One region of the Peribacillus sp. NPDC056705 genome, then DNA from elsewhere that is predicted to be linked to it. Evidence: a T-box and tRNA genes for the amino acid it is inferred to sense, from the RefSeq annotation. Region 1 holds a T-box; the other holds one or more tRNA genes.
What was found. The T-box of region 1 lies ahead of ACFRAK_RS04485 (valine--tRNA ligase). A T-box ahead of a tRNA ligase gene usually reads a tRNA of that ligase, here a tRNA-Val.
Positions count from the first base shown of each region.

Region 2: it encodes a tRNA-Val, which carries the amino acid that the T-box ahead of ACFRAK_RS04485 (valine--tRNA ligase) is inferred to sense. The anticodon was not compared.

Region 1 covers NZ_JBHTYI010000002.1:414,972-430,752, reverse strand. The annotation lists gene ACFRAK_RS04500 (bifunctional folylpolyglutamate synthase/dihydrofolate synthase) at 1-1,192, opposite strand, end outside; gene ACFRAK_RS04495 (ATP-grasp domain-containing protein) at 1,291-2,232, shown strand; gene ACFRAK_RS04490 (ATP-grasp domain-containing protein) at 2,201-3,043, shown strand; gene ACFRAK_RS04485 (valine--tRNA ligase) at 3,117-5,768, opposite strand; T-box leader at 5,812-6,040, opposite strand; gene ACFRAK_RS04480 (hypothetical protein) at 6,268-6,459, shown strand; gene ysxE (spore coat protein YsxE) at 6,516-7,589, opposite strand; gene spoVID (stage VI sporulation protein D) at 7,684-9,087, opposite strand; gene hemL (glutamate-1-semialdehyde 2,1-aminomutase) at 9,426-10,715, opposite strand; gene hemB (porphobilinogen synthase) at 10,757-11,749, opposite strand; gene ACFRAK_RS04455 (uroporphyrinogen-III synthase) at 11,746-12,543, opposite strand; gene hemC (hydroxymethylbilane synthase) at 12,543-13,475, opposite strand; gene ACFRAK_RS04445 (cytochrome C assembly family protein) at 13,485-14,303, opposite strand; gene hemA (glutamyl-tRNA reductase) at 14,326-15,672, opposite strand.
Region 2 covers NZ_JBHTYI010000009.1:51,992-67,772, reverse strand. The annotation lists gene ACFRAK_RS13775 (GerAB/ArcD/ProY family transporter) at 1-762, opposite strand, end outside; gene ACFRAK_RS13770 (hypothetical protein) at 980-1,294, shown strand; gene ACFRAK_RS13765 (hypothetical protein) at 1,306-1,881, shown strand; gene ACFRAK_RS13760 (DUF1360 domain-containing protein) at 1,896-2,261, shown strand; gene ACFRAK_RS13755 (YhcN/YlaJ family sporulation lipoprotein) at 2,552-3,049, shown strand; gene spoVAC (stage V sporulation protein AC) at 3,065-3,535, shown strand; gene spoVAD (stage V sporulation protein AD) at 3,539-4,564, shown strand; gene spoVAE (stage V sporulation protein AE) at 4,581-4,937, shown strand; gene ACFRAK_RS13735 (YjcZ family sporulation protein) at 5,039-5,185, shown strand; gene spoVIF (sporulation-specific transcription regulator SpoVIF) at 5,291-5,545, shown strand; gene ACFRAK_RS13725 (ATP-dependent helicase) at 5,796-8,069, opposite strand; gene ACFRAK_RS13720 (hypothetical protein) at 8,222-8,518, shown strand; gene ACFRAK_RS13715 (spore coat protein) at 8,576-9,064, opposite strand; gene ACFRAK_RS13710 (hypothetical protein) at 9,291-9,554, opposite strand; gene ACFRAK_RS13705 (GNAT family N-acetyltransferase) at 9,708-10,139, opposite strand; gene ACFRAK_RS13700 (YjcG family protein) at 10,144-10,659, opposite strand; gene ACFRAK_RS13695 (alpha/beta hydrolase) at 10,749-11,471, opposite strand; gene ACFRAK_RS13690 (phosphatidylglycerophosphatase A family protein) at 11,661-12,218, shown strand; gene ACFRAK_RS13685 (hypothetical protein) at 12,236-12,457, opposite strand; gene ACFRAK_RS13680 (hypothetical protein) at 12,812-13,090, shown strand; tRNA gene ACFRAK_RS13675 (tRNA-Val) at 13,678-13,749, shown strand; gene ACFRAK_RS13670 (hypothetical protein) at 14,131-14,547, shown strand; gene ACFRAK_RS13665 (hypothetical protein) at 14,635-14,901, shown strand; gene ACFRAK_RS13660 (hypothetical protein) at 15,263-15,583, shown strand.

The sequences.
Region 1 (15,781 bases):
CTTCCGTTATTGCCGCCTGCCAATCCCAGTTTATACTTTTATTTGGATGACTGCACTTTTCATAAAGCGTTTTCGCATCCGCCGCCCGTTCATGGTCGAATTCGGTAATGATGATTTCCATCGCTTCCGTTTCCAGTCCATGAAGCATATCGGAATAATTTTTATCTTTAAATGAACTGAATACGAATCGGTACTTATAGTCGGGGTAATGCACTTTTAGCGTTTCCTTCAGTACGTCGATGCCGGCAGGATTATGTGCACCATCAATGATCACCAATGGCTCATCCGATATTTTTTCAAAGCGGCCATTCCATTTCGCTTCCCCTATTCCTTTAAGTATGCTTTTTTCATCGATATTTTCCATTCCTAATGTGACAGCAGCAATGGCCAATGCCGCATTCTCCATTTGATGGCGCCCTAACATCCGCATTTCCACATTTTCGATGGACCTGTCTGCAAGCGAAAAGGAGAAACTTTGCCCTCTTTCACTTTGCTTTATTTTGCCTACATGAAAGTCTTTGCCTAATTGGTAATAAGGTACGCCTAATGACGACGCTTTTTCTTCAATTACTTTTGCTGGTTCCCCGGCTGTGACTCCGCTAATGATCGGCGCCCCGCTTTTAATGATGCCCGCCTTCTCAAAAGCAATTTCCCCAAGTGTGTTTCCCAGGATGTTCGTATGTTCCAAAGAAATCGAGGTAATGATCGAAAGAAACGGCTGGATGACATTCGTTGTATCGAGCCTGCCTCCCAAACCGGTTTCCATCAAAACCAAATCCACTTCCTTTTTGCTAAAATAAGAGAATGCCATGGCGGTCAAAATTTCGAACTGAGTGGGACCATTCCCCTTACTGTCCATCCCTTGAATGATCGGCCAAAGCTCCTGGAAGACAGCGATAAAATCCTTATCACTGATTTCATCCTCGTTAATCTTCAGCTGCTCATTCATCCGTATTAAATAAGGCGAAGTGAAGGAAGCGACCCGAATGCCTTGGGCAAGCAGGATTTCTTTAATATATTGCAGTGTTGATCCTTTCCCGTTGGATCCTGCAATGTGAATATACTTTAGCGCCTTGTGCGGGTCACCTAATTCAGTTAACAATGTTTCCATTCGTGATAGGCCAAAATTCATGCCCAATTGAATTTGGCGCCGTTCAAAAAAATGATTGATTTCTTTCATGGTTGTTACCATTATCGTTGAGCCTCCTCTTTCTTTATACCGCTCTTATGCGTTAAGATTATTTTATCAATATATGAACGATTAACCTAGATGAAAGGTAGTGCTTTACAATGAAACCTTCAGATTTCCACTGTTGGATTGTCGTTAATGGCTATTTACAGCATGATAAGTTTTCCAGTTTGGCTTTGTTCATTAAAGAGGCGGCTGAAAGGAAAGATATCATGGCAACCCTTATCCGCAATTCAGATCTCTTTCCCATTATCGAAAAAGGAGTGCCACTGCTTAAAGGTGCCTTTGATAAGCTGCCTGATTTTGTCCTGTTCATGGATAAAGACATTCATTTGGCACGCCATTTGGAATTGCTCGGCATCCCCGTATATAACAGCAGTACAGCGATCGATATTTGCGACAGCAAAGCAAAAACACATCAAGCATTGACCGGCCATGGCATCCCGATGCCGAAAACCATATTCCCCCCTTTTACCTACGAAGGGATAGAAAGGGTCCATATGGATGCTTTCATGCAAATCGGCAATGAACTTGGGTATCCCCTTGTCGTTAAGGAAGCGTACGGTTCTTTTGGGGAACAAGTATATTTAATCCCAACAGAGGATGAGTTACTAAAGACGATCCATAATCTTGGCCACAAGCCATTTATACTCCAGGAATTCATCAAGCACAGCAAAGGTCGGGACATTCGTGTGAATGTCGTGGGAAATCAAGTCATAGCAGCGATGCAACGCCATTCCGAGCAAGACTTCCGAGCTAATATGACTGCCGGGGGACAGGCTGCACCTTATATACCCACCAGTGAAGAAGCACAACTTGCCATCCGATGTGCGCAAATTTTGGGTGCCGACTTCGCTGGCGTCGATTTGTTGTTCGGTGAAGAAGGTCCGCTTTTGTGCGAAGTGAATTCGAATTCGCATTTACTGAATATTTATGAATGTACAGGCATCAACATCGCTGATAGTCTGTTCGATTATATCTTGAAAGAATTAGGAAAAGGAAGTGCATCTGATGAAAAAACAAGCAGGCTGGTTGATTTATAACCGTAAAGATGCCTTGAAGAATAAGGGATACATAGATTGGATGCTTGATGAAGCAAGTAAGCTTGACCTTGATTTACACTTTCACTTTCGGGAAGATCTTAGGATCGGTCATCGTTTCAACAAGTTGTACGTGGAACATGGGACACAGCCCATTTCATTGCCGGACTTTGCTATCGTCCGGACCATCGACCCTTTTTTTACAAAGCAACTTGAGCAACTGGGGATTGCTTGCTTTAACTCCTCCTTCGTATCGGAAATCGCGAACGACAAAGCAAAGACGCATCAATATTTGTCCTCGCTCGGGATTCCAATGGCCGATACCGTATATTGTAACGGGAGGCCGAGTGCAGATGACATGGAGTTCCCTTTCATTGCTAAGGAAATACGTGGTCGCGGCGGGAAACAAGTATATCTAATCGAGCATGCCGATGATCTTGCCGAACTGAATGATGGAAATTGGATAGTCCAAAAACCTGGCTTATTCGGCAGGGATATCCGCGTCTTTGTGGTTGGGAAAAAAGTGAAGGCTGCTGTACTTAGAGAGTCCGCTTCCAGTTTCAAGGCAAATTATACGCTGGGCGGATCGGCTTCTCTATATGAGCTGACCGCTTCTGAATTAGCCCTTGTTGAAAGAGTAATGAGTTCGTTTGATTTTGGCCTGGTCGGTATCGATTTCATATTGGCGGAAGATGGCAGCCTCATGCTCAACGAAATCGAGGATGTCGTCGGCAGCCGGACATTAAGTGCACTAAGTGATATGAATATCGTACGGGAGTACCTTTCATTCATAAAAGAAAGAATATCATCCTAATGGAATATTTTTCTTGAATAGCATTTAAACACAAAAAGGATGAACCGGCTTCAAGCTGGTTCATCCTTTTGTTTTACAATTGTTTCAGTTCGCTGATCCTGTGGATTACAGAGTCGCGTTTTTCGCTATAGTCTTTTTCCTTGGCACGTTCTTCTTCGATGACGCTTGCCGGCGCCTTTTTAACGAAGCCCTCGTTGCCCAATTTTTTCTGTACGCGCTCAACTTCTTTATTAAGTTTGTCGAGTTCTTTTTCAAGACGTTTCACTTCTTCGTCAATGTTGATCAGTCCTGTAAGCGGAAGGATTAGCTCTACGCCAGTTACGACAGCTGTCATGGCTTGAGCAGGTTCTTCGACTTCGATTCCGATCGTCAATTGTTCAGGATTACAGAAACGCTCGATATAGCTGCTGTTTTTCTGTAAAGTCCCTAAGATGGATTCATCTTTCGCTTTTAAGATTAAATTGATTTTTTTGCTTAGCGGTGTGTTCACCTCAGCACGGATATTACGGACGGAGCGGATGATTTCAACCAGCAGCTTCATTTCCTCGGCTGCAGCTGTATCCGTCAACCCTTCATTCACTTCCGGCCAAGCGGCAACAGTGATGGACTCACCTTGATGCGGTAGGTTCTGCCAGATTTCTTCGGTAATGAATGGCATGAATGGGTGTAACAATCTCATCGTGTTATCCAGTACATAAGCCAAGATCGAGCGCGTCGTCTTCTTAGCTGCTTCGTCATCGCCATATAGCGGAAGCTTCGCCATTTCAATATACCAGTCACAGAAATCATCCCAAATGAAGTTGTAAAGCACACGGCCCACTTCACCAAACTCATAACGGTCCGCAAGTCTGGTTACGTTTGAAATCGTTTCATTCAAACGCGTCAAGATCCATTTATCAGCTACAGACTTCTCACCGCTTAAATCAATTTCGTCATAAGTCATGCCGTTCATGTTCATCAAAGCAAAACGGGATGCGTTCCAAATCTTATTGGAGAAGTTCCAAACCGCTTCCACTTTTTCCGTGCTATAACGAAGGTCCTGTCCTGGCGAGCTGCCAGTGGATAAGAAGTAACGCAGCGAATCGGCACCGTATTGATCGATTACATCCATCGGATCGACACCATTGCCAAGCGATTTACTCATCTTGCGCCCCTGTTCGTCACGAACCAGACCGTGGATCAGCACATCTTCAAATGGACGTTCACCAGTGAACTCAAGAGCTTGGAAAATCATCCGTGATACCCAGAAGAAAATGATATCATAGCCTGTCACAAGTGCCCCGGTTGGATAGTAGCGTTGGAAATCGACATTGTCCTTGTCAGGCCAGCCCATAGTCGAGAACGGCCATAATGCCGAGCTGAACCATGTATCAAGGACATCTGTATCTTGTTCCCAGTTTTCAGCGTCCGCAGGTTCTTCGTGACCTACATACACTTCACCTGTTTCTTTATGGTACCAGGCTGGAATGCGGTGGCCCCACCAAAGCTGACGGGAAATGCACCAGTCGCGGATATTTTCCATCCAATGCAGGTACGTTTTTTCGAAACGGTCCGGTACGAAATGAACTTTTTCCTCATCGGTTCCTTTTTGAAGCTCAACGGATGCATCAGCCAACGGCTGCATTTTAACGAACCATTGAGTCGAAAGATATGGTTCAACAACAGCACCGCTTCTTTCTGAGTGGCCGACTGAGTGAAGGTGATCTTCGATTTTGAAAAGTACTCCTTCTTCCTGAAGGTCCTTTACGATTTGTTTCCGGCATTCAAAACGGTCCATGCCTTCATATTTACCAGCCTTTTCATTCATCGAGCCATCTTCATGCATGACAAGGATGCGTTCCAAATCGTGACGGTTCCCGATTTCGAAGTCATTCGGATCATGAGCCGGAGTAATTTTGACCGCGCCTGAACCGAATTCCATATCGACATAATCATCACCGACAATTGGGATTTCCCGGCCTGTAATTGGCAAGCGGACCATTTTGCCGATCAAGTGTTTATAACGGTCATCTTCAGGGTGTACAGCCACAGCAGTATCGCCAAGCATCGTTTCTGGACGGGTGGTGGCAATTTCAATTTCTCCTGATCCGTCAACCAAAGGATATTTCATATGGTAAAATGCGCCCTGCACATCCTTGTAAATAACCTCGATATCGGATAACGCCGTTTTCGTTGATGGATCCCAGTTGATGATGTATTCGCCGCGATAAATCAAGCCCTTGTTATAAAGCGAAACGAACACTTCGCGCACAGCTTTTGAAAGCCCTTCATCAAGAGTGAAGCGTTCACGTGTATAATCAAGTCCAAGACCGAGCTTTGACCATTGTTCACGGATATGGCTCGCATATTCCTCTTTCCATTTCCAAGTCTCTTCGACGAATTTTTCTCGCCCAAGGTCATAACGGCTCACGCCTTCAGCACGAAGTTTCTGTTCCACTTTCGCTTGAGTGGCGATACCGGCATGGTCCATGCCCGGTAACCATAAAACGTCATAGCCTTGCATCCTCTTCATGCGTGTCAATATATCTTGAAGCGTCGTATCCCAAGCGTGGCCAAGATGAAGCTTACCTGTCACGTTAGGCGGCGGGATGACAATCGTATATGGTTCTTTTTTATCGTCACCCGTCGTTTCGAAAAATTTTCCATCAAGCCACCATTTGTAGCGGCCTTTCTCTATCGTTTGCGGATCATATTTAGTCGGCATAGAAATTTGGTTCTCTTCCATAACATTTCCTCCTTTTTGGGCATAAAAAAAACTTCCATCATCACAAAAGGACGAAGGAAGTTGTTCGCGGTGCCACCTTTTTTCCGAAAAAGAAAAAAATCTCTTTCGGCTCTCAAATCGGATAACGGCTCTTCACCGGCCTTCGCTACTAAGGGGTTCACGAAGACTGCTCGCGGACGACTTCGGATGCTGCTGCCTGGAAACCTCGCACCAATTTGGTTTCCTCTCTGAAAAGTGCATTTCATCTTACTATTTCCGGTCTTTGCATTGATTTATATTCATAAGTAAAATCATTGAATGCATATAGTATATAGTACAAAAAACATGGGGCTCGAGTCAATCATCTTTTCGCTTACTTTCTCAGGAATCATCCCTTTTGATACAATTCAAGTTCATTTTCTTTATTTTATCCGCCAGAAACAGTGAATGTGACGGCTGTTTCACCTTTTTCACTGCCCACCCATAGAATATAAGAAGTCCTAAAAAGGAAGGTAATATTATGAAGCGAAGATATACTCCCTATACTTTACCGCCTTGGGTGAAGAAATTCCGCGGTGTCTGCCAGCAGTTCATCTTCCCCTTTATTGTGTTCCAAGGATTACGTACGCTGATTTTCCCGACTTTCTTCGATATGCTCCTGCTAATCGCCTTTATTTTCCTGGCCATGTCTTTGTATTTCGAATGGATTTAAGTATTCCCTTACAGCAAAAAAATATACATGACTGGAGATGATCCAATCATGTATATTTAGCTTGGGGGTGATTGTTCTTCTTCTTTGGTAGCCTCGGCGGCTGCCTTTTTCTGCTGTTCGATTTCTTCAATTTTCATCACCATATATTCAATATTTTTCAAAAGCCAAAATTGCCGCTGCAGTTGTGTAACATTATCAAGCTCTGAACGATGGCCCGTGCCATCGGAGTAACCCTTCACTAATTCCAAAGCTGACCCAGGGAATGCCAGATAGCTTTGCATGAGCAGCAATTCTTCTTCTTTCAACGGAAAATAACGAAAATAGTTATATAGCCAGTCAACGCAGTCATCGCATTGGACAGGATAGGTTCTGGCTGATTTAACGAGAAATGGCAGTAAATCGAAATGCGGCGGAGCTGTATTCGAATTCTCAAAATTGATGAAGTAGCCATAACCCCGCTCATCATAAACGAAATGCTTCATGGAAACCTTTCCGTGCGTGACCACGGTTCGAACCTTTTCACTATCCTTCGTTTTTTCATACCAGGTTTCAAATTTCTTGATCGAGTACCTCAGCGCCTGTGAAATATCCGTGTAGAAAGAACAAACCGTCAGTTCGAATGGAGACATATACCACTTCTTTTCACAGCTGACAATATACTCATCGATGAATTCCTTCTCGTTATTCCAGGCATCAAGCGTCCGCTCATAATGGGCTTCCCGTTCCTCGATATCCACTTGTATTTCCTTAACGGAAAGTGTATGCATCCGAGCGAGCTCCCTGAACATTTGCTTATGATTTTCATCGCGCTCCCCGTCCCTTTCATTATTGAGCCAGGGCATCAGGTAATACAAACGTCCATTATGAAGAACGGCGTAACGCTGATCCATCGTTTGATAAATGGGAACGATCCGGTTATAGCCGCGATGGTACAATTTTTGAACATTTTTCATAAAATCAATGCCGTTCTGCGGTACCATGGATTTCAAGGCAAATGTACCGCGATCACTGTATACTTTTTTTACACGTCCGAAGTCCTCAATATATTGTACATACATGGCATATTCCTTCAATACGGTCTCCGCGTCCCAATCCCGATTGGCAGGCTGCTGATTCTCGTTTTCCCTCACGAGACTCACTCACTTTCTCTAAAAAACTGAACGATCCGATTCCTCTAGCACCTAAAAAACAGGAGCAGACCATATGCTCTGCTCTCTGTCCTGGTCAATTCTTATATGCAACCGCCTTCGGTATATAGATGACTTGCCCTTCATGGACGTTCTGATTCGACTCCAATTCATTGCTGAAAAGTATCGATTGAACCGTAACATCATATCGTTGAGCCAAGTCTTCAAGCGTTTCCCCTTGCTGAACAATGCAAACCTTCATCCTTACTAGTTCTTCTTCTTGTTTCCGTCCGAATAAATCCATGATGGATAGCTGCTTTTCATCATGATTGGCCGTTTCTTTATCATCACGTTCCGCGGCTTGTTTCCTGCCTTTGAAATACTTACCCTCCTTAGCCGGAGGCGCTGGTCTTTCCCTCTTTTTGAATAGATCGCTTATGGACGAATTGGATTCCTCTTCCTGTTCCACCTTCACATTCTCATTAAGGATAGGGCCCGCTGCAACGTCATCTTCTCCCTGCCAGATAACATCCTCGGATTCTAAATTTGAAACAGGGCTATTTTGATGCATGGTTGCATGACTTGGCTCTTCCACTACATCTTCTCTCAATGTCACCTTAGGAATCTCCATCTTCTCCATGGAATCCTGCCTGCTTGGTACTTCCTCCAGTTTCGCCTCTTCCATTGAAGGTACCATTTCCTCGGAGTCATGCGGATTGCCAATTACTTCTTCTTCTACAGCTTCTTCCTCTCTATGCACTTCCGCTTCCCACTCCTCCTCTTCCGGATATGGTGAAACGGGCATTTCAAAAACTGGGGCATTATGCTGATCGCTTAAAAAAATCGGTTCCTCTTCTTCTTCTTCGTTTGCTTCGGAAACTCGTTTTGATTCTGCAGAAAAAGGCGCGTATAACTCTTCTTCCTCCTCATCACGGAAAACAGGCTGAAAATCCGGGATTGGCGGCACAGCAGCTGCATAAGGAATATATGACTCGTTTTCCCCATCCGTTTCTTCCTGTTCCTCTGTTTCCCCAACTTCCTGCTCAGTATCGAAACGTTCTTCCACATATGAATCATTATAGATTCCGGTTATCAAAAGGTCCGCCTGCAATTTCAAACAATTATGCTCTGGCATGGCATAATCAAAGCTTTGAATCGAGACATCGACCTCATCCAATGAGGCAATCCGATTATTCGGAATCGTTATATCAACCGGAAAACGGTGTGTGAACTCATTAAGTCCATCAAGATGCCTCTCGACCTTTTGAACTGCTTTTGGCAAAAAGGTCTGCGAAAACTCCTCTTCTTCACCATTTTGCGAGCCTTTGTATTCACCGCTTAAATCTAACGAGCCTCGTATATAAACATATTGATCACTTTCTTGAATCGCCACATTCGGATCAAGGGAAATGGAATATAGCTCAGCCACTTCCTGTCCCTTCTGGAACCAAACGGATTCCTCTAAAGAAAATCGTAAATACGATTCATTTTCTTGCGACAAGACAACTCCTCCTTTCAGCTTCAGGAAACGGTACCTATACCAATATCAATCTATGAAGGAAGGAAGCTGATTATTCCTTCATTTCATTTGCAATACTCCTTATCTTTCCTAAGCCTTTTAAAAAGAAGGAGATCCAATTATGTATCAATCGGGCTGAAAAATCCGGCATGATCCGGACTACCGTCTTATTAATTCGGCCTCCTACTTTTGATTCGTTTCTTCCATTTACTGATTGTATGCAAAAAAAAAACTGGCAGCCTTTCTCCAAAAGCCTTTGGTAGAAAGGGTAGCCAGTTCAAATTATTATCTAATATAGCGGTAGTTCATGATGCCTTGCATCATTTTTTTAATTTTGCAAAAGCCTGTTCTGCCGCTGCAATGGTCTTTTCAATATCTTCATCACTATGTGCAGTGGAAAGGAATAAACCTTCAAACTGTGACGGCGGCAAGTAGATGCCTTGATTCGCCATTTCCCTATAGTAAGAAGCAAAGAACTCTAAGTCGGATGTTTTAGCTGTATCATAGTTTATGACTTCTTCATTAGTAAAGAAAAGTCCAATCATGGAACCGGCACGGTTGAATGTATGGGGAACTCCGTACTTTTCCGCTGCTTCTCCAATTCCTTTTTCGAGCATATCCCCTTTTCGGGTGAACTCATCATAGGATTCTGGAGTCAATTGGCTCAGCGTTTCAAGGCCAGCCGTCATCGCAAGAGGGTTACCAGATAATGTCCCTGCTTGATAGATTGTCCCACTCGGGGCAATCTGTTCCATGAATTCGCGCTTGCCTCCGAATGCTCCGACAGGCAAGCCGCCGCCAATTACTTTCCCAAGGCAAGTCAGGTCAGGTATGATGCCAAAATAGCCTTGTGCACAATTATAGCCTACACGGAACCCTGTCATAACTTCGTCAAAGATCAATAAAGCCCCGTATTGGGTCGTCACTTCACGTAAGCCTTCGAGGAAACCAGGTTGTGGCGGAACCACGCCCATGTTCCCTGCAACAGGTTCCACGATGATGCAAGCGATGTCTTCGCCAAATTGTTCAAACGCATATTTGGTTGCAGCAAGATCATTATATGCTACGGTAATCGTATTTTTAGCAATGCCTTCCGGTACTCCAGGGCTATCCGGTAAACCTAACGTTGCAACGCCGGAACCCGCTTTGATTAGCAATGAATCGCCATGGCCATGATAGGAACCTTCGAATTTCAGGATTTTATCACGGCCTGTAATGCCTCGTGCCAGCCTTAGTGCACTCATCGTCGCTTCGGTTCCTGAAGATACCATCCGAATCATTTCAATCGAAGGCACCCGTTCAATGACCAACTTGGCCAGTTCATTCTCGATCAGCGTAGAAGTTCCAAAGCTTGTACCTGATTCCGCTACCTTTTTCAATGATTCCACGACACGGTCATTCGTGTGTCCAAGGATAAGCGGTCCCCATGATAGAACATAGTCGATATATTCATTTCCATCGATATCATACATTTTTGAGCCTTTTCCACGCTCCATGAAAATGGGATCCATGTCCACAGATTTAAAGGCACGTACCGGGCTGTTCACGCCGCCTGGCATCAAATTTTTTGCTTCGGCAAACGCTTTTTTCGATTTTTCATATGACCGCATGATTCCATCCCCTTTTTCCATTACAGGTTATATTTTTTATATCATTGATTATCTTCATTTATCCAGCGTGCTACCTCTTTTGAAAAATACGTAATGATCAAGTCGGAACCTGCGCGTTTCAAACCTGTCAGCATTTCCATCACTATCGCTTTTTCATCAATCCAGCCATTTTGGGCAGCAGCCTTGACCATTGAATATTCACCGCTGACATTATAGGAAACAACCGGAAGATTAAAGTTATTCTTAACGTCCCTGATGATGTCCATATAGGAAAGGGCTGGTTTCACGATTAGGAAATCCGCACCTTCAGCAACATCGGATTCAGCCTCACGGAACGCTTCAAGGCGATTGGCGGGATCCATTTGGTAAGTTTTCCTGTCGCCAAATTGTGGCGCACCATTCGCAGCATCACGGAATGGGCCGTAAAAAGCCGAAGCGTATTTCACCGCATAGGACATGATCGGAATATCTTCATAACCCGCTTCATCCAGACCTGTACGGATGGCCGCAACGAAACCGTCCATCATATTGGAAGGCGCAATGATATCGGCGCCGGCCTCTGCCTGGCTGATTGCCGTTTTGGCAAGAAGGTCAAGAGAGGCGTCATTAAGGATTTTTTCCCCTTCAACAACCCCGCAATGGCCATGGCTTGTATACTCACAAAGGCAGGTATCCGCAATGACAATAACTTCTGGATATTGTTTTTTAATAAAGCGGGTTGCCTCTTGCACAAGTCCGTTGTGATGAAATGCCCCTGTGCCTTGTTCGTCTTTATCATGATCAAAAGGGACACCGAATAAAATGACTGATTTGATTCCCAGACTCACGACCTCATCCATTTCGGCCCCCAGATTATCCATCGATAGCTGATAGATGCCCGGCATGGAGTTGATTTCATTTTTCACATTTTCCCCGTCGATGACGAAGATCGGATAGATCAAATCCTCTTTATGCAATTGTGTTTCACGGACTAATGCCCTCATGCCAGCACTTGCACGCAAGCGGCGGTGGCGATTGAATGGAATGTTTTTCATTTTAAAGTTCCTCCCTTTTCACTTCTTTTCAAGATGAAGCGTATTAACTCCGCAACCATGGCATCCGTCGTATATACATCTGGACATACATCGACGGATAGCCCATGTTTTTCAGCTGTTTTAGCGGCAATCGGCCCGATTGCTGCGATGATGATCCGGTCTATGTATGTATCCAATTCATGGCGTTTCATGATCTGCAAAAAATGATTGACCGTCGATGAACTCGTAAAGGTTATGATGTCGATTTCATGGTTCTTTATAAGACGCACCAGTTTTTTTTCACTGCTTCGGGGAAGCACTGTATGATAAATAATCACTTCATCACAAGATGCACCAGCTTCATTGATTGCCTCCGCAATGACTGCCCTTGCGAGATTTCCTTTTGCCAGCAGCACGCGTGCCCCCGGATCAAGCCGGGTATTGAACTCCGCCACGAACCCTTCGGCAACAAACTGAGCTGGAACGAAATCCGCCTTATATCCATGCCGTTTCAGGGCCGCTTCTGTTTTGGAGCCGATTACGGCTATTTTCGGAAGCTTTAAAGGCTGGTCTCCAAGTAGCTTAAAGAAGAAATCCACTCCATTTTGACTGGTCAGAATGATCCAGTCATATGTAAGCAACTTTTCTAACCGCTGTTGTACATCTTCCAAATGATCAGGAAGAGTGAACTCAAGCAATGGCACAAGAAGCGGCGTTCCGCCATTTTTTTCGATCGACTCTTTTAAACCATCTGCCTGTCCTTTCCCTCTGGTGATTAACACCTGATAATCCTTAAGAGGTTGAACGGGATTCATTACTGATCAAGCTCTTCTTTTACGCGATCGATCAATTCTTTACCGCCCATTTCACTAATCTGTTTGGCAGCAGCATGCCCAACAGCCTCGGGATCGGCGCCCTCGACCATTTCTTTATAAATCACCTTTCCATCCGGGGCAGCGACCAAAGCCGTCAACGAAACGGATCCATTTTCTTTTGCCACCGCATATCCGGCAATCGGCACCTGGCATCCGCCTTCCATTTTATCCAAAAAGGCACGTTCCGCTTCAACCGTTCTTTTCGTTTTCTCACAGGTCAATTTCGCAAGTTCCGCCAGCAGATCCTTGTCGTCTTCGCGGCATTCAATGGAAAGTGCTCCTTGTCCAACTGCCGGAATGCAAATATCCTCATCTAAAAATTCCGTTACGATGTCCTGTTCCCATCCCATTCTTGATAGTCCGGCCGCTGCTAAAATGATGGCATCATAATCTTCCGTTTTCAGCTTATTCAGACGGGTATCGATATTACCGCGAATCCATTTAATTTCAAGGTCCGGCCTTCTAGCCAAAATTTGCGCGCCGCGGCGCAAGCTGCTTGTACCTATGATGGAACCGGGCTTCAGTTCGGAAAGAGTTTCATGGTTCTTTGAAATCAAGGCATCCCGATGGTCCTCCCTAGGTGGTATGCAGCCAATCGTCAAGCCTGGAGGCAGCACAGCAGGCATATCTTTCATACTATGTACGGCCATATCAATTTCTTTATCAAGCATCGCTTGTTCGATTTCTTTAACGAATAAGCCCTTTCCGCCTACCTTGGAAAGTGTTACATCAAGGATTTGGTCACCCTTTGTGACAATTTCCTTCACCTCGAACTCGTATGGGACCCCAAGCTCTTTAAGTTGATCGATTACCCAGTTCGTTTGGGTGATCGCTAATTTACTACGTCTAGAACCGACAATTATTTTTCTCATAGTTTCCTCCTAAGTATTCCAAAAGTGGAATGTTGAAAGGCTTCCGAAAAGGAAAAAGTTAATCAACACAATCATGAAAGATCCAATATTCAGAAAGGCTAGCGTCCTTCCATACATTTGTTTCCGAATTTTCAAGTATAAAAACACACTGTAAGCGATAAGCAAAATGAATGAGCCGATGATCTTCATGTCCAGCCAGGATACCCCAGGCACTTTTATATAAGCCCATTGAATCCCCAGGATAAGGGAGACCACCAATAATGGAACACCTATTACTGCGAGGACATAAGACATATGCTCGAGCTTTGTTAAATCGCCGAGTCGAAGCAGGCGTTTTCCCCATTTCTTCCTTTTCAGTAAATCATATTGAATTAAGTATAAAAGTGAAAAAACGAAAGAAAGCGTGAATGCCCCATATGATAGGATGGCAAAAGTGATATGTATGAGCAATAGCTCCGAAACGAGGCGCTGTGCAAGCACTTGAGATTCTATCTGAACAGGTGCGAATGTATGGATGGCCATGACCATGAAACCTAATACATTCGTAAAAAAGACCGTAAAATCGACTCTTAACAATCGGTTGATGATTAAAGATAACGATATGAGGACCCATGCATAAAAATATAGTCCTTCAAAAATCGTCAATACCGGGAACCTTCCCGTTTTCAACACATACAGAAACAAAAAAATTGTTTGCAGCACCCAAACAATAGAAAGCAACCAGAAGGCGACCCTATTCGCCTTCTGGTTATTATTAAGGAAATCGATAAAATATAAAAGCATACTGACGGCATACAACAAAACAGTGGCTTCATGCAATCTTGTCATTAGTAATTCCATCTCTACCTCATTACTGGACAGGAACTGGATTCAATAGGGATGACTTGGAGCTGTTCCGTTCTTTTTCATCCGCAACCAGCTGGTCTTCAATCAATTCCTCTAAATGGAAAATTTTCACGAAATTATTCAATTGCTCTTTTGCATTCGGCTCATCTGCCAGCTCTTTTGCATAAAGGATCGGATCTTTCAGCATTTGGTTGATGATGCTTTTCGTATGCTTGTTCAGAACTTTTTTGTCACGTTCGCTTAAATGCGGAAGCTTTCTTTCGATGCTTTCCATCGTTTCCTTCTGGATCGTTAGGGATTTTTCCCGTAATGAAGAAATGACGGGAACCACACCAAGCAAATTAATCCATTGGTTGAAGTCCACGATTTCCGATTCGATCATCAATTCTATTTTCTCGGCAGCTTTTTTACGTTCTTCGATATTGGCTTGCACAATCCCTTCAAGATCGTCAATATCATACAAGAAGACATTTTCCAGCTCACCCAATGTTGGATCGAGGTCACGCGGCACTGCGATATCGACCATGAAAATAGGACGGCCTTTACGAAGCTTATTGATGAATGACATCATTTCTTTTGTTACAAGAAGATCTTTTGATCCAGTGGAAGTAATCAGGATATCGGCATCCACTAAAGCGCATTGCAGCTCTTGAAGCTGTTTCGGCGTACCATTGAATCTCTCGGCCAGGTCGACCGCTTTCTGGAAGGTACGGTTAATGACCGTAATGCTGTCTGCGCCATTGCTATGAAGATTTTGAATGGCCAGCTCACCCATCTTACCGGCCCCAAGAATCAAGACATTCTTGCCGTTCAGGCCTCCAAAGATTTTTTTTGCAAGCTCGACTGCCGCATAGCTGACGGAAACGGCATTGGTATTGATTTCGGTTTCCGAATGAGCTTTCTTAGCTAATGTAAGGGCTTGCTTGAAGAGATGGTTAAAAACGGTACCGATTGTATCATCCTTCTGCCCTAACAGATAGCTTGAACGTACTTGTCCCAAAATCTGAGTTTCTCCCAGTATCATGGAATTCAAGCCGCAGGTAACTGAAAATAAATGCTCCACAGCCCCATCGCCTTCATAAATGAACAGATATTTAGAAAATTCTTCTTTATCGATATTAAACCATTCCGAAAGAAATTCCTTTATATAATACCTGCTTGTATGAAGCTGGTCACCGACCGCATATATTTCCGTCCTGTTACATGTTGAAATGATAATGTTTTCCAAGATGCTTTTTTTATTTTTAAGAGCTTTCATTGCCTCGGCAAGTTCGGCTTCGTTAAACGATAGTTTTTCCCGAATTTCTACAGGGGCAGTTTTGTAATTTATACCAACCGCTAGAATATGCATCCTTTTGTTTTGCACCCCCAAAATTTTTCATGTAAATTTATTATACCATGTACTAAAATGGTTTCACGCAAATAATATGAACAGTTTATGAAAACGTATGCTACCATGG
Region 2 (15,781 bases), on a different contig from region 1:
CCACTGCTCAAAGGCAGGAAACTTTTGCCTTGCGGCTTCGACTGGGCCGAATTCTACAATGGAGCCAATAAGCGGCCCAAGAATAAGCCATGTAAGGATGATGGAATTTATAGCAAAAACCTTGAATTTTAGTTTTCCATGGACTTTTTGCTGCATTAAAAGTATGACAATCAATTCGATAAGGCCAGACAAGGGATAAATAATACCTGCAAAGACAGGGGACCATCCATTTTCAAGGATGGGTTTCAAAAGTGAATAATCTTTAAATTGTATGTTCGTGATTGCAACAAAAAAGCCAAACACAAGGACGGCCATCAATACAAATGTATTTGTAATAGCGATCGTTTGTATGTTTGTTGAGGCAAGGAAAAAGCATAAACCAGTAAATAAGATGATTTCATATATCGAAGGAGTTATGGGCAAATAGGAAATATTTGTCCATACAACCATCTCTTTTAATGAAACCGCAGCCAAAAAAGCGAAAAAGAGACTCATGGTAAAGGATAAAATCCTGCCTGTTACCTTCCCGATATTTTTTTCCACCCAGACAAATATATTTGTCTGGCCTGTGGCTTTATGGATATAGAATAAGAGAAAACACCAAATCAAAATCAGGCCAAGAGCAAGTAGAACAGAAATCCACGCATCCCTTTTGGCCGCCTGTAACAAATGAGGAAGGATCGTTACATGATTTTTCAAGCCGACAGCCGTCATCATGATTAAAGATAGTTGTACGGTTGAAATCTTTCCACTTTTTTTCATCTTCATATACTCCTTTAATAACTCGATAGCTTTAGTTTTCTCCATTAATCCCCAACATATCCAAGATAAGTTGATGTCCTTTTTTTAGGGAGCGGCACATCTTCAGCATAAAGGAGGGCGAATCTCATATAAATGATACATAGAGGATATTCATTATTTGCGAGAATCGGCAAAAACCTGCTTTCAACCCTATTCGTGAAAAAGAAGGAGGGGAATCATGGACGTGAAGAAAGTTGGTATGCCTAGTGCCTTTGGAAAACAAACCATACACAATCCGCTGAAGAGAAATATTGATTTGACTGAAAAAAATATCAGCACTTCATATACTGCAGAGGAATTGGTGGAGCTGTTGTCCCGGCTTCCAGCCTTTGCACCTAAACCTGTTTGTAAGTTCATCATCAATGACCGTACACTGTTTGGGAAATTGGAACAAAAAAATGAGTCCAGTTTGTTCATAAGGCATAAATTCGGGAAAAAAGTTGTCCAATACCATATGGAGCAGCTGCAGTCTGTGGATATCCTGAAATATTAAGGAGGGTTTTCATGTCAGAGAAAAATGGCGATAAGGAATCCAAACCACTTTTATATGTCGATCAAGCAAAAATATCAGATCAGCGTGGGAATATGCAAAGTGATTTTCGAACGAAAAAAGCTACACCTCAAGACAGCGTTGAGCCTGAACCCGAACTACAGGAAACCGAGCAAAATGAAGAAAAAATCGAAAAAGTCAAACGGGAATTCGGTGTTTATGATGCCATGATGGAAATTGAAAAAGAGATTACGGGATTAAGAAAAATCACCGAACAATATGCACCTGAGCAAACTCCGGTTGAACAAATGGAACATCCTGAACAAATAGAACCAGAAAACGAAAAACCAGTTAAGAGAAAAAGGAAAAAGGTGGAGAAGAAAGAATCTTCCCGCGACATCATTTCCCGCCTATCCAATCATCAAGGTTTTCCAAAGCCATTATGTGAGGCTATTGTAAACGGAAAAACGATTCAGTTTCATGTGTTGGGAATGAAGGGGGAATCAGTGAAGATTAAAAGAGGGAAGCATATTCGTTTCGTGGACCTGCCGGATATCATCGATGCCAAAATAATTGAAGTACCTAAGTGAAGGAGCAATATTAAATGTTTCCCCCACAAAATGAATTTACCTTATTTATAATATTAGGATTGGCTTCCTTCAGGCTGACACGTTTGATTGTTTTCGATAAAATCATGGAGCCGCTGCGCCGCCCCTTTTTTAAAGAGATTGAGGAAAAAAATGAAGAAGGGGATGTGGAAATATTTTTAATGCCCAAGGAGAAGGGCCTGCTTGGCTGGATTGGACAATTGCTAAGCTGTTTTTGGTGCGTGGGTGTCTGGGTTAGCCTTTTTCTGGTTTTCCTTTATATCCAACATTGGTTTATTGGCGACGTATTGACATTTATCCTTGCCGTAGCAGCAGTAGGCGCAATCATTGAGGTTATAATCAGCAAATTTATGGACATTTGATTGGAAACAACTTGTCTCTTCGTTCATATAGTATGGTATAGAACTTAAAGGAGGAGTCATAAATTGAATCAGAAACAGAATCCATGGGCTTATGCAAAACCGATTAAAAAAGATCAACCGGTCAAAATCAAGAAAGACTGTGGCTGTAATAATAACAATAAAAATAAAGGCTATTGATTGAATAAACCTTTCCATTTCGGAAAGGTTTTTTTATTTCCTAATCCTACCATTCATAAAAAAACAGTTAAACAAGAAAATAACAATAGAACGAAAAATTAGGATGTGAATCTATGTTCAGACAAGGAAGATATTTTAAGGGCAGCTTGCTGGTTTTTATGGTTGTTTTGTATGTGCTTACTGGATGCAGCAATCATAATGATGGAAAAACGGAGAATTTAGCAATGATTAAGCGTACGAATCCTGAACCGATGGATATCATTAATGGAATGGATGGGAAGGATGAAAAGGGACTGATCTCAAAGGTCAAGGAAACAGTTGCTAATGAAGACTCCATCTATGACGTAATCGTCGTGAAAAACGAAAAAAAGATTATCGTCGCTTATAAAGTTAAGCATCTGCAACGTTTTCATATGAAGAAGATTGAAAAGACCGTGACTAAAAATCTGGAAGAGAAGTTTCCCGAAAATGATTTTATCGTATCGAGCGATTATAAAATCTTTTTGGAATCTGTAAGATTGAACGAGTTACTCAAAGAAAAAGATGTACCCGAGAAAAAGGCAAGGAAGAAGTTCAAGGAAATTGAAGAACTTCAAAAAGAATTAACTTAGAAGAGAGGTTCAGCTATGAGTGGCAAAGAGAAAACGACCCCACAGCAGAATGCGTATCAAGAGCTCCAAGGGAAGCATGAAATTAAAAGACCAATAGTGAGGAATTGTTTGAAAGCCTTTTTAGTAGGTGGCATTTTCTGCATGGTCGGACAAGCCATTTCCTACTTCTATATTTACTTTTTCAACTTTACGGAACAGACAGCCGGTGGTCCTACAACTGCCACCATGGTGTTCCTGGCCCTATTGATGACCGGTTTCGGATTTTATGATCGCATTGGCCAGTTCGGTGGAGCAGGAAGTGCCGTCCCTGTTACAGGATTCGGTAACGCAGTCATTTCTGCAGCAATCGAACATCGGACGGAAGGTTTTGTACTTGGTGTTGGATCCAATATGTTTAAATTGGCCGGATCTGTCATTTTATTTGGAGTATTTTCAGCCTTTGTCGTGGCGTTGATAAAAACAATTTATCAAATGAGTGGGGGCTAAGCGGTGTTAAAGGGAGAACAAACATGGATGTTTACCAATAAACCGGTCATCTTGGAAACAGGGGTAACAGGCGGGCCATTTGAAGCAAATGGAGAAATCGCGGGTGATTTCGATATCCTATACGGCGATTTGTGGATGGAGCAGGAATCATATGAGAAGGCACATCGACATTTGATGGAAAAAGCGGTTGAGCTTGCATTGGAAAAAGGTAAGATCAACAAGGAACAGGTACAATTTTTTTTGGCGGGTGATTTAATCAATCAGGTTACACCTACAAGCTTTGCAGCCAGAACTAATGGGATTCCATATTTTGGCTTGTTTGGAGCCTGTTCCACTTCAATGGAAGGGCTTGCTCTAGCTGCCTTTATCACTAATTATGGCGGGGCTAACTATGTGTTGACAGGTGCCTCGAGCCACAATGCAGCTGTAGAAAAACAATTTCGCTATCCAACTGAATATGGAGGGCAAAAACCACCTACAGCTCAATGGACGATAACAGGAGCGGGGGTGGCGCTGGTTGCTCCTGATGGAAGCAAGCAAGGCGAATTTCCCCACATTGTCTCGGCCACTATCGGGAAGGTCATTGACATGGGATTGAAAGATCCTTTCAATATGGGGGGAGCGATGGCCCCGGCGGCCGTCGATACGATACTTGCCCATTTCAAAGATACTGGTTTGACCCCGGATGATTATGATTTCATCATTACTGGTGATTTAGGGCAAATTGGGTGGAAGACAGCGATTGACTTATTAAAGCAAAAGGGCTGTGACATCAATCAGGAAAAATTCAAGGATTGCGGATTGATGATTTTTAAAAAGGATCAGCCTGTTTTGGCTGGCGGGAGCGGTGCGGGATGTTCGGCAGTGGTTTTATACGGTCATATATTAAATGAGATGATTTCTGGCAAATATAAAAAAATCCTGCTTGTCGCAACAGGAGCATTATTGTCACCACTTTCCGTCCAGCAAAAAGATACGATTCCGTGCATTGCCCATGCGGTGGCCATTGAATATGGGATGAATTCATGAAAAAGGAGAGATTTGGATGTTAGCAATGTTTTTTTGGGCCTTTGTCATCGGTGGCTTGATCTGTGTCGTCGGCCAGCTTCTTTTCGATGTTGCTAAGCTGACACCGGCACATACGTTAAGCTTGTTCGTTGTAATAGGAGCTGTTCTTGGCGGATTTGAATTATATGCGCCTCTAATTGACTTTGCCGGTGCTGGAGCGACCGTACCGATCGTTTCATTTGGCAACTCGCTGGTGAACGGGGCGATGATAGAATCGGAAAAACATGGGCTCGTTGGCGTACTGACAGGTATGTTTGAAATTACGAGTTCCGGTATCTCTGCTGCAATCGTCTTTGGATTCATCGGAGCTTTGGTTTTCAGGCCAAAAGGATGAATAAGCGGAAATAGGCAGCCTGGACTAGGACATGGCCTATACATATTTGTCCAGACCTACATATGTTATCAGTAAGCTTTAGCGAGAGCGAGGTGATATGTATGTTTGGTTTTGGTGGCTACGGTTGTTGTGGCGGCGGCGGTTATGGCTACGGCGGCGGTTATGGCTACGGTGGCGGTTCCACTTTTGCGATAATCGTTGTATTGTTTATTCTATTGATCATTGTAGGGGCTTCTTTCTGCTGCTAAGGTAAAAGGAATAGGCAGAAGAAGCCTATTCTTTTTTTGTTTGGACCTAGCACCATTTTTCTGATAATGCCATAGGATAGGTACAGAAAAGGGAGGGGCTTAGGTATGGATAATAACTTTTTCAAGAACATAGAAGGTAAAACGGGCGTAAATATGAAAGATGTATTAGAATTGGCAAACTCGCTGCAAGGAGCCAATTTCAAAGATGAAACAACTGTTAGAAATGTCATTAAGCGTGTTTCAAAAATAGCGAACAAACCGGTCAATAAGGAAATGGAAGATAAAATCGTCCATTCCATCGTAGCTGAAGGGAATAAACTGGATTTCGGTACTATTTCTAATATGATAAATAAAAAGTGAAAAAAGGCCTGCTATCATGCAGGCCTTCAGTTTTTTTAAAAAAAGTTGCAGTTGCTTCCAGAAATTTGCCGACTGCCTGCCAAACTCCTCGCCATAAGCATCTAGCAGTGTTCCGACAAGTTCGTTTTTCGGCAGGAGTATCGCAAATTGCTTATTTTAGTAAGGGTTTCATAAAACAGTGAAAATCTAAAATATAAGACCATCTTGTTTTATCCTTCCATTTCCCAAGATGGAGAGCATCAGCTTTTGGTCAAAGCTTCAAAAAACGTGATGGATGGGCGGCCCGTCCGCGTCTAGTTTGCAGGATGGAAAGGTAAAGGTCCTTTTTAGCCCTGGTTGCCGCTACATAGAGCAATCGTCTTTCCTCTTCAAGAGGGGATAGTTCCCCTTTACGGTAAGATTCAAGTGCGAAATCATGAGGAATGCTGCCATCGACAGCAGCAAGAACATAAACCGTGTTATATTCAAGCCCTTTGGAACGGTGTATGGTGGTAAGCTGTATAGCATCCTTAAAATGTTTCGATAGCTGTTTAATCTCTTGCACCATCGCAGTCATATGATCGACATGTTCAAGGAAAGCGGCGACGGTGGGAAAACGATTTGCTGCCACCTTTAAGTCACGGATGTCATCGGATCCTTTTTCCAGGTTCGCATCATTCCCGCGTTTTTTTACATATTCCTGGTATCCTAAATCTTTCTCGATGATTTCTAAAGCTACGAGTGGAGACATAATTTTTAAAGAGCGGATCTGTCCTGGAATCGTTTTTAATTTTCGTTCTTGAAAAGCATGTCCTGTCTTAACAAAAGCAAATGCATCGATAAAATCACAATCCTGCAATATTGTCATTGCTTTTAACTCCTGTAATATACTTTGCTTTAAGAATAAGGAGGAAAGGACATCTGATGCTGCCTTGCTGTCATGAGGAAACAAACTCAAGCGCATAAAGGCAAGCATGCCGCGGATGACCTTGCGCTGATAAAACGAATCCGCATCCTTTTCAATGACGAATGGCAGGTTGGAAGCGGCTAGCCGTTCAAAAATGGCCCTGGACATCGTATGTGTCCTGTACAATACTGCAAAGTCCCCAGGGTTTGCTCCCTTGGATATTTTTTCTTGGATATCGGATACGATCATCGTTGCTTCCAATTCCTCATCATAAGGATAAAATAAAACAGGAGGGTTTCCTGAATCATGCTGTGCCCTCATCTTTTTTTCCATCCGGTTCTGGTTGCGCTTGATCAATCGGTTCGCTGTAGCGACAATTTCATGGGAGGAGCGGTAATTCTCCGTCAGCTTCACAACTTGGGATTGAGGGAAATCATGATTGAAATTCAAAATATACTTCGGATCGCTTCCTCGGAATGAATAGATGGATTGATCATCATCTCCAACTGCACATACATTTTTTGATTCAGCAGAGAGGAGTTTTATCAATTCATATTGAACTTTATTGATATCCTGAAATTCATCTACCAAAAAATAGTTAAACCTTTGCTGATATTTCTTTAAAAAATCCGGGTGATTTTTTAAAAATACATAACAGCCTACAAGCATATCATCAAAATCATACTTCCCTGTTTGCTTTTTATATTCTTCATATTTCTTATATAAAAATAAACATGATTTCTCCCAATCGTCCTTAGGGTGAATATCTTCTGGAAAGGCCAAAGAGTTTTTCCAAAGTCCGATTTGCTGAAGGGCTTGATCATATGCAAATTCCTTATCATCAAGTTCCAATTCCCTTCCAGCTTGTTTCAATACCTTTTCTTTTTCCCATTCCCACTTCAATAGAAAATCGCGCTGCCATTTAGCTGGTTCATGGAAAATGAGGATTTTATAAAAGATGCTATGAAAGGTCCCGCTAACGATTTGAGAAACAAGGGAAGGCGTCATATAGGGATAGCCGAGCAGACGCTGCTGCATTTCCTTTGCGGATTTTGCCGTAAATGTTACAAGCATGATACTTTTTGGATCAATTTTTTTCACTGTAAGCATATAGGCAGTGCGTACCGTCAATACGCGGGTTTTCCCGCTGCCTGCTCCTGAAAGGACGAGAATTGGACCATCGATCGTCATTACCGCCTTGAGTTGCTCTGCATCGAGTACAACCCCTGATGAGGATAATTCTTGAAAGTATGGTTCCTCTGATTGTGAAAGACCAAATGGTTTATCTGAAAATTTCGGATTGCCGGTTATGGGACGGCTTTTAAGGAAAGGTTCTGTAATGGTTTTCGTTTCCGTAATGGTTCGTGATGTTGGAATCCTAAATCCATTCTGTTCCATATATTCTAATGGCTTGTCCTCGTTCATCTGTTCTGAAATGGGTATTTCACAGGGTCCCTGCGACGGGTCACTATGATAAAAATAAGGTGTCTCATGGATTCCAATAAATAATTTCACTGGTTTATGACAAATGATACAAGAAAGCTGATCACGTTTTCCTTTTTCAAAAAGTGTCTGCAGCTCACCAGCTGAAACGGTATGTAAATGTACGATTTCATTGCCAGATTTTGCTTGATTCATATAAATGGATACCTCTAATCTATTAAAAATATCGGCAATACTCATCATACCAGAAGATTAGGAAAAAAGAATGCGGAAATCATGTTTAAATTATGGTTCCGGATGGGTAATTGAATGACAACATAACTATTTTAATATAAGGAGGGATTACTATGGGATACATAGCACCTGTCACACAATTTGATTATATTCAATATGCTAACCGGACTGTCGAAGCTGCAGAGAAAGTAAGAATTGTTAAAGGAACGGCACCCATTCAACCTATCCGTTTTGATCAGATGTTGGAAAGGGAAAGGGAAAGCATTGGAGGATTACTACAAATTCAAGATAATAATCGGGTAAGTACATATGGAGCAGGTACATATAAAGATCAAGTGGGCATGAAGGCAAGTGAAGATTTTACGGCCGGAATGACAGGAAAAGGAAGGTTTATCAACAAATGTGTCTAGTTTCTCCATGAAAGACAAAAGAGGACACGTGAAGTGTCCTTTTTGTATTGATTTTTTTTAAAGAATGTCAATTTCCACGATTAGAGCTAACAATAGTTGCAGTAATAGTTGGATGTTTAAAGCGACTTGTGCATCAGTGGTTGTAATGTCGATATCACGGCTGTTTTCAACAATTGTTTTTTGGCGCGTGATTTGTTGAACATTAGAAGATTGGATTAATTCTTGAGTGATCCTATCAGCATTATCAGAATCTGAAATGGAAATGCTTACGATGACCGCGATAGCAGCTTGTAGGGCAGTTTGTAGAGAAAGGGCCGCTTTAACATCCGTTGAAGTGACATTTACATTACAAGAATCTTTAATGTAAATAAGTTCTTCAGAAAGCTGCACTTGATTATTATCCTGTTTTGCCTCTTGGTCAATCTGTGTTTCCTCATCGTTACAGAATCCTGTCAGGGGATGTCTGGAAGCGGAATCTAGAGCCGACCATGATCTTTCAGAATCATCATGAGTGTTACAATTGCTACGATATACATTTTGGTTCATGTTGTTTTTTCCTCCTTAGGTTTTATTCCCTATTAAAATATGCTTTGATGATTAATCGGGTTGGACGAATAAATCAGTTAATTCGTCTATTTTTTAAATACTTAGAGAAAGTATTAGTGTGTGGGGGATGAATAATAAAGAAGCTGGAGCTTTAGGAATGAAATGTATGTGCTGCTATGTCTCGGTTTACTTATTTCTCGCCAGCAAGTAGGGTGATAATGGTGCGTCATTTATTTTTGGAATCCGTGAATTTATTGTGAATGGAATTTGTAACTGGATTAACATCATGTTCCGTGATGTTCTTTTCTTGGTTAATGATTTTTTGTGATTGCTCTTGTAAATGACGAATGGTTTCTTTAAGGTTGTTTTTCTCTCTCTCAGTTAGATCGACTTTTTCCTTTTTGAAGCCATATTTTCTCATAGTCCTCGAAACCAGCAGTTCCATCAGTCTTTTTTGAGACTCCTCCAGATTAAAATCATTGTTACCCATAAAATTTTCCCTCCTTCTTGCTTTCTATATATAGAATATGTATTTTTGCGGAGATTGCCATTGAACGCAAATGTTTTTTTTTATAAAATTATATATAAGTCCATGGACGAACAAAAAAGCTGTCCAATCAGAAGACTGAAAGGACAGCTTTTTTTATCGTAAAATGGTTTTCTTCATCGTTTTATGGGGAATGCCAGCATCCATGAATTCGTCGGAAACGATCTCATACCCTAATTTTGAATAGAAAGGGATAGCATGCACCTGGGAATCAAGCTTCAATTGAGGCACTTCCTGCTGGATGGCGTATTCCTCGATGGCATTCATGATCATGGCGCCGGCACCATTCCTACGGCCCGAGGATAGTACACAAATGCGCTGTACTTTACCGATGTTATCAATGACCCTGAAGCGGCCGGCACCAATTGGCTGATGCTGCTCATCATATAAAACGAAATGTGTGGACTCTTTTTCATATTCATCGATCTCTTCTTCAAGAGGGACGTTTTGTTCTTGGACGAACACTTTTTTTCGAATCAAATATGCATTTTCAAGCTCTTGGCTGTTCTCTGCGATTTTTACAAACACGAAATCATTCAGCTCCTAATCTAAATGTTTCATAAACGGTCCATGCCCCATCTTCAAGTTGATACAGCAAGTGAACTCGTTTAACCTCTTCTTCATGGCTGATGTCAAGCATGCTTAATTGGCCTAAAACATCAGAATGCTCATTATCCGATAAATCTTGAGCTATGGTAATATGCGGGACAAATGCATATTCACTTTCACTTTTTATGAAGTCCTCATTGTTAAGTGCATCATGAAGCTCTTGAAGCCCTTCGGATAATTCCACTTTGAAATAAATAGTATTGCTTACGGGTTGGAAAGACTTCGTTTTCGTAACGCTCATCGTAAAAGGGCTGCACTTTTGAGCAATGCCTTTTAATTGTTCCGCGATTGTTGAAATTTCCATGTCAGTCGCTTCGAACGTTGGTTTAAGCGTCAGATGCGGTGGTATGAAAGCATATTTCGTATCATACCGTTTGCGATAGGAGTTAGCTAAATCTTGAAGTTTTTTTGAAGGGAAAATTGCAACACCATATTTCATAATAAAACCTCCTGATATTTTTTTATTGTTGTATTATAGTTGGACATGTTTTTACTTGAAACCATCTCAAAGAGATGATTTCGAGTAAATTAGAACATTTCCAATAGTGCTCGTTTTAAATCTGCCTGCCAGTATTTCCAAGTATGATTACCTTCAAATTCTTCATAGAAGCAAGGAAATCCTTTTTGGTTTATTAATTTATGCAATTCCCTATTTGGTTCTATGAAGTTTGCCTTGTTGCCCTCCGTCGTCGGAACAGCTGTTTCACCGGTCCCGATCACATGATAAAGTTCGAGGAGATGCGGATCCTCAAAATTACGTACAGCGTCCATTACTGCTTCATTGGCAAGTGGCGACTGCATGATGCATTTCCCGAATGTATGCGGGTATTGCAAAGCGGCCAATAAAGAAACTGTACCGCCAAGAGAGTCACCGATCAAAGTTCGACCATGTCCCATTTGATAGGTTGGGAATTCATCATCTAAAAACGGGACAAGTTCATGGGCAAGAAAACGTATGTATGCAATGTGCTGTTCCCCGTCCGGATGATATTTGCGCCTGCGGTCAAAGCGGTCCTTATAGGGAATGCCGACAATGATGATATTCTCGATCTCATCGTTCCCTAACAGTTCATCTGCTACCCGACCAATTCGGCCCATTTGAAAATAATCACGGCCATCCTGAGCAATCACAAGCGAATATTTATACAATGGCGAAAAATTAGCAGGCAAGTAAACAAGCAGTTCCAATTCTTCAGCTAAAGCTTCGCTTTTAAACATGTACTCTTTAATTGTGCCTTTGCGTAAACTCATTTTCCCGCACCTCAATGATAAATAATAATGAAAAACAACTTACTTGATTATTTTAGCATAGCCTTGCGACTTTTTCCCGTGACAAGAATTTAGAATATAAAATTTTCGTTATATTTTCTAAAAATTTAAATTATAAGGTGCTATAATACAAGGATATAGAAAAATAATACAAAAAAGGTGGCGAATAAAATGGCAGATGTACATGTACACAGCAGGGAAGTAACAAAGGCAGCTAAACGAACATTATTGGAGCGTGGTGTCAGCGTAGAGTCAATTGCAAAAATCGTTTATGAATTGCAGATCCCGTATAAAGCTGATCTTAAGCTGGAGGAATGCATCCACAGCGTTGAGCGTGTCCTGTTGAAAAGGGAAATTCAACATGCCATTTTAGTCGGTGTCGAGCTGGATAAACTGGCAGAGCAAAAAAAGCTATCAGAACCCCTGCAATCGATTGTTGAGTCTGATGAAGGGCTATTCGGTGTGGATGAAACGATAGCCTTTGGTGCAGTACTCGGATACGGAAGCATTGCTGTAACGACCTTTGGCCATTTGGATAAAAATAAAATAGGCGTCATACACGAACTCGATAAGAAGCAAGAAGGAATCGTGCATACCTTCCTGGATGATATCGTTGCAAGCATTGCCGCGAGTGCCGCCTCAAGGTTAGCTCATCGTCTGAGGGATGAAGAAGAATCGTTAACTGAACAGGAAAAGGACATCCAGGAAGAGGAAGAGTTAATAGGTTGAACCATGATTAACAATCTTCATCCAGACCTGTCAAACCTGGTCTTAATGATGCGGGCAGAAAGGATATTGGCTACTTTAAATGTCCGTTTTGTCTGCCTTAGAAAACAGAATGCGTGAATATGGCCTGGATAAACCTCAAGCACTTGAATTTTCCGCTGCGTAATCTTACCTTGTTCGGAGAGATAAATTATCTCCAATGGAGCATTTTCTTCCATATGTTTACGAAGTATATATTTCATTCCCTGTCACTCCTTTGCTGACTTGCTTGCTATCATTATATGCGAACATACGTTTTGTATGCAAGTGAAAAGGGAACGTTAGTTCTTTTTTTGTGTTGAGATAAAATATTTCCTTCCCAATTAGTCATTACATACGACAAGTTAGCTCAGTGGGAGATCACTTCATTGACGGGGAAGGCTGGTCGTTTTTCACTCCACATAAAATTAACGATTTCAAGTTAATAAAGCTTACGAGATGAGAAGTTACTGAGAATGGAATTTATGAGATAACCAACCGCAAAAGTCTCATTTTGTCCGTCAAAAAGAAAAAGTGATAATTCCTCAAAAAACAAAAAAGATAGTTGCAAATGCGTATTGCAAAAAAAGTCATTCTTCAAAAGACAAAAAATACCTTCTTCAAAAGAAGGATATGCCGCCTCCATTTCAATTAACGTAAACGGAGATGATATGGATATTGTTAATGACTTCTTTGGAAAAAAATCAAGACCTATTGGACTATCGGTTACTACAATCCTTCAGTTACAAGCAGGAGATCGGGTACAAGTAATATTTAGCGCAGGCGCAAACGGAGAAATTTTAGCAGAGGCACCTTTAACCAACTTTCAAGCTGCTAGATTCCCCTCTCCTATGTAAAGATCTTTTCCTGTCTTTTCTTTGCTTAAATCTTAGATTGAGCACATAGACATCATATTTGTTAATTAAAGTTGAGAAAATCTTATATGTAGGAGCCTAGAATTCTCCTCATAAATGGGTAGTTGGATTCTATTCTGAGAAATTTTTGGGTCAGATCCTGCTGGCTTCTTTTCTTCTTTGACTTTGTTCAAAAAAAGGTTATCGGGAAAAATAGTAAATTCTATTGAACAAGTTCATAAAAACAATGACCATACTCAGTGTCAGCTCCCAGTGTTATGGCTAAAATAAAGACAACAACAGTATCGGACTACAAAGAAAAGATACCTTCTCAATTGGGCTTCTTTACAAAATCTGGAGATAATGGATATAGGGAACTCATTAAGATGTAATGGTTTAAATATTGAACGAATTCTTACAAGCTTTCAACTTTCAAGGATTAACTTCCCAGGCCACTTTACGATAAAAACTTTTTTAGCAAAACTACTTGTTTTATTTTGAATACCACTATATAATAAATCTTGTCCAGTAAAGAAGTCAGCAACTAATTACGGTTTAAAAGCAGCTCTAAAGAGCTTGATTTACATATTGACTTGTTAGCTCAGTGGGAGAGCACTTCCTTGACAGGGAAGGGGTCGTGGGTTCGAATCCCTCACAGGTCATCAACTAACAAAGGCTTAAATCCTTGATATAACAAGGATTTGGGCCTTTTTGTTTATAAAGAATTAGTTCATTTTGTATTATTTACTCAATTGGTGGCGGATTGAGCAGCATTTAAACGTATTACAGGACAAGGCAAAGCCTTTCGGTGGTTAAAAAGAAGACCATCTTTTAGGATTTTCTTTAAAAGGTACATAATCATGTTCTTCGGAAAAATCCACTTTACTATAATGTGTTGGGTTACCTTTACGGCCAAATACCATGCACGGAAATTTTTAACTGTGTGATTTTAATATCTCTACAGTTTATTATATTGATAAAGGAAGAAGAATTTAATCTACTACTAGAATGAAGTAAGTCTTTAAAAGGGAAGTGATAGTTAAATGCTTTATATAAGCGATATCGAAAAGATAATTAATAACACATTAAACGAGCACAATTTGGATATTATTCATGAATTTGACAATAACCTAAGCGCTCCTATGAGTTATAACGTATCGACCAATACTATAAAATTCAATTACCTTCAAGTTAATGGTTATAAAGGGAAAATTAGAATTAAAGAGACAGAGGAAGACTTTGTTAAAATTATTCTTTATCGTATGATTGGTTATTATTTAGATTTTAAGAAAAACAAACATGATTTAAGGATTTTAATGTATGGTCACGAAGAAGAAAAAGAAAAGCTAAAATCTGAAATAGAAACTAATGCTTGGGATTATGGAAGAACATTTGTACCTGAACAACTATTGGAGTCATATGATAAAGTTCGTGAATTAGATAAAATGCTAATAAAATAATGTACTCTAAGAAAATGGAGACCCGATTTTAAACTAAAACAAGAAAAAGAAGCCTCCTTGGAGAATCTCTCTGGAGCTGACTTTTGATTGATTAAACTGATATCCAATAATACAAGACCCAGAGAAAGAGGAGTTGTCTTAGCAAGCTTGATGAATAAACAAGTAGAAAATCACGTTCAAAGTTGTGCTCAATTTTTAAGAGAAAACATGGAAAAGCATATCGATTACTTGACTAAAGACATACACTGGACTGAACATACTTCTGAAGAAAGGTTTTATGAACAACAAATACTAGATAAAGAGGAAAGAGAATTATTGTTTGAAGTGGGCTACAGAAAACGATTGCGTAGATAAGTATTATGACCTGTTCATTCAAATTTGTTTATAGCAGTAATTTTTATACAGCAGACCATAATTACGATGTTTTTACCAACCAAACTTGAAGAATTTAAACGATAACAATTTCTTGCAAGCATCCAAATCTATACGCATAACATTGACGGTTTCTGTTAATACGATCATATACATTGTAGCGTTAGGAAGAGGGAAATCAACCACACCGCTTTACTTGGTAAATAGCAACAAAGTATGCGAAAACAGCCTATTCAAAAATATGGGCAGGTTAGTTGAAGATCATTTTCAATAAAATGACATATATAAGCCATTTCCATACAAAGATGTTGTAATATAAAAGGACAAGTAGGAGGTTGAGAAGATGAAAACTTTTGAGTTAAAATCAGGAACAAAAGTAATAATAGATGAAAGTAGAATAGTAATAGAAAGAACAGGTGGAAAAAGTGCAATGAAGGGTTTGCTTGCAGGGCGAGCAATGGGGCAAATGACCATAAAAACGTCAGCAGTGACTGGGTTAATTCACTTTGCTGACTATTTAATGATTTGTGCTTTTGGACTCCCTACTCCTAATGATTTTAAATTATCCAGCGTGGCAGAGATAAAACAATACCCTAACTGTATTGTGGCAAAAGAAAGTGAATTAGAAGAGTTATATCAATTTCTCAATGGATTTATCAAGTAATGATTCGATAAAAGGCTTACCTTTAAGGTAAGTCTTTTTGTTATGAGGTTTCCATATAGGAAAATAAAATACAACTGCTTTGGTTTTTGAAAAGGTAATTTACGTTATAGTTCAAATACAACTGGTTGTCATTTGAGCAATTAATAAATCGAAGCTCCTGTTCCCTAACTGGTCAGTGGAAGAAAATGAAACGATTAG